2 regions of the Murimonas intestini genome follow, and region 1 is predicted to be linked to the other one. Evidence: predicted binding sites of a transcription regulator. Region 1 holds the regulator's gene; the other holds the start of a gene.
What was found. The regulator HrcA, encoded in region 1, represses chaperone genes, less so after heat shock. The targets are predictions, from matches to a motif close to TGTTAGCACTCNNNNNNNNNGAGTGCTAACA.

Region 1 (5,076 bases):
AGCTTTTTCGATATCACTGTCGGACATATTAGATCCTGATGTGATCGTAATGTGCTGTTCTTTGCCTGTTCCCAAATCTTTTGCTGATACATTTACAATACCGTTGGCATCGATATCAAATGTTACTTCGATCTGCGGAACACCTCTTCTTGCTGGCGGGATCCCATCCAGCCTGAACTGTCCTAATGTCTTATTATCTTTGGCGAACTGTCTCTCACCCTGTACTACATGGATATCAACAGCTGTCTGGTTGTCTGCCGCAGTTGAGAAGATCTGGCTCTTCTTTGTCGGGATAGTTGTATTTCTTTCAATCAGCCTTGTAGCAACGCCGCCCATTGTTTCAATAGACAGTGACAGCGGAGTAACATCCAGAAGAAGGATATCGCCTGCGCCTGCATCGCCTGCTAATTTACCGCCCTGTACGGAAGCGCCCAGTGCCACACACTCATCCGGGTTCAGAGATTTGCTTGGCTCATGTCCTGTCAGAGCTTTAACCTTATCCTGTACAGCCGGGATACGTGTAGATCCGCCGACAAGAAGGACTTTGGAGATCTCGCTTGCTGTCAGCCCTGCATCCTTAAGCGCTGTTGTGACAGGTGTTGCTGTTCTCTCTACAAGATCATGTGTCAGCTCATCAAATTTAGCTCTTGTCAGGTTCATATCAAAATGCTTCGGTCCTTCAGCTGTAGCTGTGATGAACGGAAGGTTAATGTTAGTTGTTGTTGCACTTGAAAGCTCTTTTTTCGCTTTCTCAGCTGCTTCTTTTAATCTCTGGAGAGCCATCTTGTCATTTGACAGATCAACTCCTTCAGCTTTCTTGAATTCCTGTATCATATAATCTGTAACTCTCTGGTCGAAGTCGTCACCGCCCAGCCTGTTATCTCCGGCTGTTGAGAGAACTTCGATGACACCCTCGCCGATTTCAATGATAGAAACGTCGAATGTACCGCCGCCCAGGTCATAAACCATGATCTTCTGCTCTTTTTCATTATCAAGTCCGTAAGCCAGCGCTGCTGCTGTCGGCTCGTTGATGATACGTTTAACTTCCAGGCCTGCGATCTTACCTGCATCTTTTGTTGCCTGACGCTGAGCATCGTTGAAATATGCGGGCACTGTGATAACTGCCTCTGTTACTTTCTCACCAAGATAGTTCTCTGCGTCCTGTTTCATTTTCTGAAGGATCATTGCGGAGATTTCCTGGGGTGAATATTTCTTGTCGTCAATGTTAACCCTGTAGTCAGTTCCCATATGTCTCTTAATAGAAGAGATTGTCTTGTCAGAGTTTGTAACTGCCTGACGTTTTGCAGGCTCACCTACAAGCCTCTCACCTGTCTTTGTAAAAGCCACTACTGACGGTGTTGTCCTTGCTCCCTCCGTATTCGGGATAACTACTGGCTTTCCGCCTTCCATAACTGCTACGCAGCTGTTTGTTGTTCCTAAATCAATACCAATGATTTTGCTCATAATAGAGTCCTCCTCTTTCAATAAGAATTGTTTTTAATTTATCTGTTATTATTACAACTAGTTAGCTACTTTAACCATACTGTGGCGTACCACAGATTCGCGGTAGGTATAACCCTTCTGGAATTCTTCCACCACGATGTTGTCGCCGGCTTCTTCATCCTCCACGTGCATCACTGCGTTGTGGAAATTCGGATCAAATTCCTGTCCGACAGCTTCGATCGGCTTTACTTCCAGCTCCTCAAATACTGTCATCATCTGTTTATAGATCTTTTCCATCCCTGTAACGAAGGGATCATCCTTTTTATCCTCTGTAACCTGAGCCAGCCCTCTTTCGAAGTTGTCAACTACAGGAAGCATCTTTTCAATGACGCTCTTGGCGCCTATCTCATACATTCCCGCTTTCTCTTTTTCTGTCCTTTTGCGGAAATTGTCAAACTCAGCCATCTGTCTCTTCAGTCTGTCGGTAAGTTCTTCTATCTGGCTGTCTTTCTTGTCTTTTTTCTCCTTCTTCTTTCCGAAGAAGCCTTTCTTACCGCCCTGAGTGTCACCGTTTTCTTTTGACTCTCCGTTGCCGGCCTCCTCAGCCTCTTCCATATCCTCAGATTCTTCATCTGTACCGGCTGTGGAATCCTCTACAGCATCCTCTGCGCTGTCTTCTTCTATATCTTCCAGCATCTCATCTGAAATATCGATTTCGCTGTCTCTTTCTAAATCTTTTTCCATTTTTTCATCGGCCACGTTTCTCTACCGCCTTTCTCATTCTTTTTTAAATATTGTATCAAGCTGTATCATCAGGGTCTTCAGGGTGCTTAAGACTTTATCGTAATCCATCCTTTTAGGACCAATGATCCCTATTGTTCCCTGCATCCCCTCACCTAAATCATAAGTTGCCGTAACCACACTGCAGTCCTTCATAGCCTGTACGGGCGTCTCATTTCCTATATAGACCTGAATGCCGTTTTTATTGGCATTCTCAACAGTCTCGGTCACCAGATTTGCCAGCTGATGCTTTTCTTCAAATGTACTGATCAGCTCACTTGCTCTCCCACTGTCACTCAGTTCTGGATACTTGAAGATGTTTGTGGCACCGCTTGTATATATCTCCAGGTCTTCATCATCTGTCTGTATGGCTTCTGCCACAGCATCCAGAACACTGTTGACCACTTCACTGTGGATCCCGGCCTGCTCCTTCAGCCTTGAGATGGTCGCCAGATTGATCTGTTCGATCGTAAGGCCGTTCAGGCTTGTATTCAGCAGGATATTTAGCTTTAAGATGGTCTCATTATCCAGTAAGTGTTCTATCCGGATCATCTTGTTTTTTACTACATTATTTTCTGAGACAACCACTGCCAGCAGCTGTCCTTCATCCACCTGTGACAGTTGTATGAATTTCAGCTTTGTCCTGCGGTACTGAGGCGTTGAAACCATTGTAGCATAATTTGTGTTTGTCGCCAGCACCTTTGCCGCTTCCTTAAGAACCAGATCCATCTTATCCTGCTTCTGGATCATCAGCTCTTTCATTTCAGTGACTTCCCGTTCTTTCTCTTCCATCAGCTGGTCTACGTACAGCCTGTAGCCCGTATCTGTTGGAATCCTTCCGGCCGAGGTATGGGGCTGGATAATATAACCCAGTTCTTCCAGATCAGCCATCTCATTTCTGATTGTTGCGGAGCTCAGATTCAAATCAGCATATTTTGATATTGTTCTGGACCCTACCGGCTCACCTGTTTCCAGATAAGTCTTTATGATAGCCTGTAGTATCTTTGATTTCCTGTCGTCCAGCTGCATCTTTGAAATCTTCCTCCTTTCTTTATCCATGCCTTATCGTGCGAAGCACGCCCATCCATAAGAATCTATACTATGGGGTGCACGGAGGTGTATGCCTTATCATGTTATTAGCACTCTATTAAGTCGAGTGCTAACATCTATGTTCCTAAGATAGCACCAGACATCTTCTTTGTCAATAGGCTTTATATTTTTTTTATACATTTTTTGAAATTGACACAATTTGATATGCTCTTGAAGTTTCTGCACCGGAAAGCCCCTGGAATGGCGAATGGGGACGAAAGGATTTGTTTGACTTTTTAATGAAATATGATATGATTGCAATAATCAGCCTATATATAAAGAAAGGATGTCCACACAGGACTGAAAAAAGAATGAAAAAAGGAAATACACTCTGGATGGCCTTTATCACTGTTCTGATCATTGCTTTGCTGGCATTCACAGCTTATCTTACTATCTTTATGAGAAAAGATGAGAGCACAGACAGGGCCGCTTCAGAATCAGCCGCACTGTCCTCCCCGGATGGACAGGCTCAAAATAAAAATGGCCCCGATTCCTCTTCTATAGATGGAAATCAGGGCGGTAATGGATCTGCTGCTATGCCGGAGCACCGTTTCATATTTGTGGGTGACTCCAGGACTGTTGGGATGCAGGAGGCAGTCAAATCGTTCTATCCGGAAGATAGATGTATGTTTGACGCCAAATCCGGTGAAGGTTACGTATGGTTCAGGGACACAGGGATGGCACAGCTTGAATCCTTTATATCTGAAGCACCAGACTGCCCGGTCATCCTGAATCTGGGGGTAAACGACTACAAAAACATTAATGAATATATTGAATTATATCAGGAGCTTTTTTCCTCTCATCCTGACACCGACTTCTATATAATGTCTGTGAATCCTGTGATGGATGAGCTCTGCCCCGCCATCAGCAACAAGATCATCTGTGATTTTAATGACAAGATGAAGGAATCCTTCCCGGACCGTTATCTGGACTGCTACACATACCTTCTGAGCACTTCTCTGGAGACAATGGACGGACTCCATTACACAGAAAACACTTATATTGCCATTCATGACTACGTAGTCGGGAAACTGGGAGCCGGCAGCTGATGCGCCGGCCGGCCCCCAGGATGGCGTGTCAGTCCAGCAGGTACTGTGCCATCACATAATTGCTCAAGTCTGTTCCTCTCTCCGTCAGGGCTATCCGCCCGTCTTTCCTGTAAAGCAGCCCGTCTTTTACCAGCTTTTCAGTAATATCTCCATACATTTTTTCAAATCCCGTCTGAAACTGTTTCTCAAATTCTGATACGGAAATACCGTCACACATACGCAGGCCCAGAAACATGAATTCTTCCATGGACGCCTTTGTATCCAGATATTCCGCTTCCTCTCTTCTTTTGTTTCCCGCAGTATAGGATGACATCTGCCGTGTGTTTGAAAACCTGCACTCATTGATCAGGGATGACGCGCCCAGTCCAAATCCAATATAGTCCTGACGCCTCCAGTATGCTGTATTGTGCCTGCACTCATAGCCGGGCTTTGCATAATTGGATATTTCATAACGCCTGTATCCTGCTGCACACAGTATAGCAGCCGTATCTTCATACATCATACGCTCCTCTTCCTCTGAAGGAAGCAACCTGCACGCTTTTCCCTCTTCCCTGAGTTGCACATCATGCGCATACCTGTCATAAAAAGGCGTCCCCTCCTCTATGATGAGGCTGTAGGCTGAAATATGCTCCGGCTCCAGCGCGCACACCTTATGCAGTGTGTCAGCCCAGGACTCTCTCGTCTGCCCGGGCAGGGCCGACATCAGATCCACATT
Region 2 (5,076 bases), on a different contig from region 1:
TGCATCAGCCTGGCATTTTTGGGACTCTCCCTGGAGGAGATGATAGAGGAGGCTCTGGAACAGATCCCTGATGATTGTGAATATTCCAGGGTTGTAAAGGCAGTGCTTGAATTTTACCGGGAACATCCTGATTCCTGGAGAGCATGTTTTAAATATCTGAAGGAGAACTTCGGCTACGACAGATACCCGGGAAACTGCCATGTGATTCCCAATGCGGGAGTGATTATACTCTCCCTCCTTTACGGGGAGGATTCTTTCGGGCAGGCGGTAAAAATTGCTGTCATGTGCGGATGGGATACAGACTGCAACGCAGGGAATGTGGGAGCTGTCATGGGAGTGCGGTGCGGCGTGGAAGGAATCAGCAGCAGGAAGTGGAGAGAGCCTGTCAATGACCTGCTGATCTGCTCAAGTGTCATGGGAAGCATGAATATCACAGATATCCCTGCGGGAGCTGCTTATTTTGCCCGGATGGCCTTTAAGATGGCAGGAGTCTGTCCTGAGGGAATATGGAAAGAAGTACTTTTTGGAGACCGCAGGAGACTGCATTTTGAATATCCGGGTTCCACACATGGAATGAGGATACGCAGGGATGTTCCTGAGGGCAGCGAGTATCCGGGACTGGAATCACGGCTTGTGAACTCTGATGAAAAGGCCTGTACAGGGAAAAGGTCACTGAAAATCACGGCAAAGCCTCTGCACCCGGGAGAGCAGGTCTTTATATACCAGAAAACATATTATGGGAAAGAGGATTTGCACGACAACAGATATGATCCATGTTTTTCACCTCTGATCTATCCGGGACAAATTCTTAAAGGAAAACTGCTGGTTCCGTCAGGCGGGTGTGAATGCCTGGCCAGGATGTACGTGAAAGAGCAGCACAGTAAAAAGGTATTCTATGGGCCGGGAACCGTATGCAGGCCGGACAGGTGGGAAAGCCTCATGTTCGCTGTCCCGGGGATGGAAAAGGCTCTGCTTACGGAAGCGGGAGTGGCGCTGACAGTCCTGGGAGACACTGCTGATGACTGCGTTCTGGAGGCCTGGATGGATGATATGGAATATGTCGGACCGGCTGATTATACACTGGATTTTAACGAAGAGAAGCAGGAGATGTGGAGTGGAACACATAGTGAAGTGACCCAGTTTACAAGACTGAAGGGCTGGACCTGGCTGGAGGAAGGCAGGCTTCACCTGCTGGCGGCGGATTTTGGGGAGACATATACCGGCAGCCATGAGTTTGAAGATTATGCGGTGGAGGCAGTAATACGGCCTGTCACAGGGAAGCACCACAGGATCAATGTGCGGGTACAGGGAGCAGTGCGTTCCTATGCCGCGGGACTTGACGGCCCGGACAGCCTGGCGCTTCTGAAAAATGAAAATGGTTACAGGGAGCTTGTAAGGATACAGTATCCGTGGAAAGAAGGCCATGATTATTGGCTGAAGGTAAAGGTGGAGAAGGACGTGATATCTGTATATGACAGGAATGGAGAACTGTTCAGTTACAGAGATGAAACAGCTCCTTATCTGACCGGCGCTTTTGGATTTTCAGCAGAACAGGGGAGCCACGGCAGTTACTCAGAAGTAAAGGTCCATCCTGTAAATCAGGATATTTAGAACAGCGTACAGCACTCGTATTATGCTCCCTGGGGTTACTGTACACACGTCACCATCCCGCGAGGTGTTTTCGTGCGTATTTGCACGAAAATCCCGAGGGCTACAGCGCGAAACGGCGTTTTTTGCCGTTTCTGTGCATCGCGGAGCGTGTTACTGGTCACGGAGTGAACAGTAATCCCCCCGGGAATGCCGCAAATGCGGCATCCTCCGGGGGGTTTTAACTATTTAGCAAGAAGCATCATGATCTCATTGCTGCGGCTGATGAATTTTGTCATTTCTTCCGGTGACAGCGGCTTATGGCTTAAAAGAGCCAGATCATAGAGCTGTTCACAGAACATCGGGATATTCTCTGAATCTTTGTTGTCAAAGATATACTTAACAAGCTTATTGTTTGCGTTGAGTACAAGAGTCTCAGAGGAACCGAACATGGACGGATCCATTCCATACATGTTGTACATCTTCATCATATCCTGCATACGGCGGGATTCCTCAGAAAGTGTGATCATAGAAGAGATATTCTCATTCTTTAATTTCTCAACCTTTACTTCCAGCTTATCCTTGCCAAGCGCCTTGCGGAATACTTCTGTCAGTGTATCTGTCTCTTCCTTCAGGTCTGCAGCGTCGTTTTCTTTGACATCAGCATTTACCTCGGAATCGATCCTCTGGAATTTTATTTCTTCGTTCTTCTGCTCTACGTGTGAGATGAACGGAGAATCAATATTATGTTTCAGGATAACAGCGTCAAGGCCTTCTTCTTTAAACATGTTGATATACTGGCTCTGCTGTACTTCGTCCGTTACATAATAGAGGATAGTCTTTGGCTTCTCAGCATTTTCCTCCTTAGAATCATCAGAAGCTGTGTCAGCCTGCGGCTCGGCCTGCTCAGCATTTTCTTCTTCCTTCTTTGTCTCCTCGATGAAATCCTTCAGTGTCAGATATCTTCCGTCCAGATTTTTATAGAGGATATAATCCATCATCTTTTCACTGAATTTTTCTTCCTTCAGGCAGCCGAACTTGATAAACGGGCTGATATCATCCCAGTATTTTTCATAATTCTCACGGTCTGTCTTGCACATTCCTGAAAGCTTGTCTGCCACCTTCTTAGAAATGTAATCAGAGATTTTTTTGACAAATCCATCATTCTGAAGAGCGCTTCTGGATACATTCAGCGGCAGATCAGGACAGTCGATGACACCCTTTAAGAGCATCAAAAATTCAGGGATGACCTCTTTAATATTGTCAGCGATAAATACCTGGTTATTGTACAGCTTGATGGTTCCTTCAATGGAATCGTATTCTGTATTGATCTTCGGGAAATAAAGGATTCCCTTTAAATTAAACGGATAGTCCATGTTCAGATGGATCCAGAAAAGAGGCTCCTTGTAGTCCATGAATACCTTGCGGTAAAAGTCTCTGTATTCGTCATCTGTACATTCATTTGGATGCTTCATCCACAGGGGAGAAGTATCGCTTAAGGATACAGGGCGCTTGTTGATCTTTACACGGTCCCTGGCAGGTGATACCTCAACCTGTTCCTTTTCACCATTTTCGTTCTCTTTTTCTTCAAATTTGGCATCCTCATGGATGTGTTCTACAACTACGTCATCTTCTGTCAGCTGATCCTCGTCGATAGTCTCATACTGCTGTTCAGCAGCTGCATTATCCAGGAATATCTCAACTGGCATGAAAGAGCAGTATTTTTCTATAACTTCACGGGCGCGGTATTCATTGGAGAATTCTACACTTTCCTCATTCAGGAAAAGAGTGATCTCAGTACCTACTGTTGTCTTTTCTCCATCGCTTAAAGTATATTCTGTTCCGCCGTCACATTCCCAGTGTACAGGCTTAGCGCCTTCTTTATAAGAAAGGGTATCGATGTGCACTTCATCTGCAACCATGAATGCTGAGTAGAAGCCAAGGCCGAAATGTCCGATGATCTCATCGTTGTTGGTCTTATCTTTATATTTTTCCAGAAATTCAGTTGCACCTGAAAAAGCTATCTGGGTGATGTACTCCTCAACCTCGTCGGCATCCATACCAAGACCATTATCTATGAATTTAAGAGTCTTGTCCGTAGGATTTACGATAACTTCAATTTTAGATCTGTATTTCTCAGGGAAACTATATTCCCCCATGATCTCCAGCTTTTTTAACTTTGTGATGGCATCACAGCCGTTGGAAATCAATTCACGGAAAAAGATATCGTGGTCTGAATACAGCCACTTTTTGATGATTGGAAATATATTCTCGCTGTTGATTGATAAGCTTCCTGTTTTATTGCTCATTCAAAAACACTCCTTTGCATTTTTACTTGTTTCACTCTAGAAAGTAGTGTAATACGATGTGACGGAAAAGTCAAGAAAAAATTAGCACTCAAACAAGGTGAGTGCTAACAATTTTTTATAAAATTTATTAACAAAAAATAAAAAAGGCCATTACAGGAGTTCAAAATCAATTTCCTGCTTTAAAAAGAACTTCTGTACCATGTGGTCCCATTCATGCTCCAGGGACTTGTCAAGTGTGAAGAGTGACATGGAGGTGCCTGTGATGCAGGTAAGCATACTCCCATCATATTTCAGGTTCAGGAAAAGGCCGTTTACGTCATCGGAAGTAAACGGCAGCTGTGCCTGGGTGAGAAGCCGCTTCAGGTTTGGCCTGGAGAGCTGGAAAACGATCTTAAAACCAAGAGGCGTCTTCCGCCCTTTCATAAGCTCAAAGCAGATCGGACGTACCTGCTCCCAAAGTGAAAATGTACGTTCAGACAGGGACTCATCCTCCAGTTCTTCTTTTGAAAAGAAATCTTTCTGGAGATGGCCGTCTATATAAAATGTATTATAGGTAGTGACTGCCGCTTCTGTGACCAGAAAATGGTCAAATGTGCCGGTCAGAAGCAGTTTATTCATAAAATTTTTCAGTCCCGAAATCTGTAGTGATATCATAGATCCTCCTTGTGCCAGCATAAGACAGCTGTATTTCCACAAACTGTGTCTCACATCTTGCGGAAAGCATTTTTCAAACACGCTATAGAGCTATTATATAATTATTTTTTTGAAAAGGGAAGCAGAAAACCCCTTTTCAAAGGGAATTATATGTGCTATGATAATGTAGTATTCAAAACTACATTATATATTTTCTTTGACGAACTCTTATAGGTATTGATTTGAGGTATTATAGAAAGAGAATCGGTTAAACTGTAATGTCAGAAGGAGCATATGATCTGGTACATAAGGGAAAGATCTGGGGTACCGGATATTTAATGTTACTGTTCACTCCGTGACCAGTAACACGCTTCGCGATGCACAGAAACGGCTCAAAGCGCCGTTTCGCGCTGCAGCCCTCGGGATTTTCGTGCAAAATACGCACGAAAACACCTCGCGGGACGGTGACGTGTGAATAGTAACCAATTATTTGCAAATAAATTTATAAAAGCGGTCTGCGGGACCGCCGGGCCAGGAGGATTTTAAA

Region 2: the regulator HrcA is predicted to act here: its motif matches at 3,976-4,006, upstream of htpG (molecular chaperone HtpG).

Annotation. Positions count from the first base shown of each region.
Region 1 is NZ_JANKBI010000010.1:3,345-8,420, forward strand. Features, by position in the region: gene dnaK (molecular chaperone DnaK) at 1-1,464, opposite strand, end outside; gene grpE (nucleotide exchange factor GrpE) at 1,522-2,202, opposite strand; gene hrcA (heat-inducible transcriptional repressor HrcA) at 2,221-3,282, opposite strand; gene NSB28_RS14410 (SGNH/GDSL hydrolase family protein) at 3,624-4,361, shown strand; gene hemW (radical SAM family heme chaperone HemW) at 4,390-5,076, opposite strand, start outside.
Region 2 is NZ_JANKBI010000002.1:454,561-459,636, forward strand. Features, by position in the region: gene NSB28_RS05980 (ADP-ribosylglycohydrolase family protein) at 1-1,611, shown strand, start outside; gene htpG (molecular chaperone HtpG) at 1,833-3,896, opposite strand; gene NSB28_RS05990 (DUF5721 family protein) at 4,047-4,550, opposite strand; gene NSB28_RS05995 (DegV family protein) at 5,076-5,076, shown strand, end outside.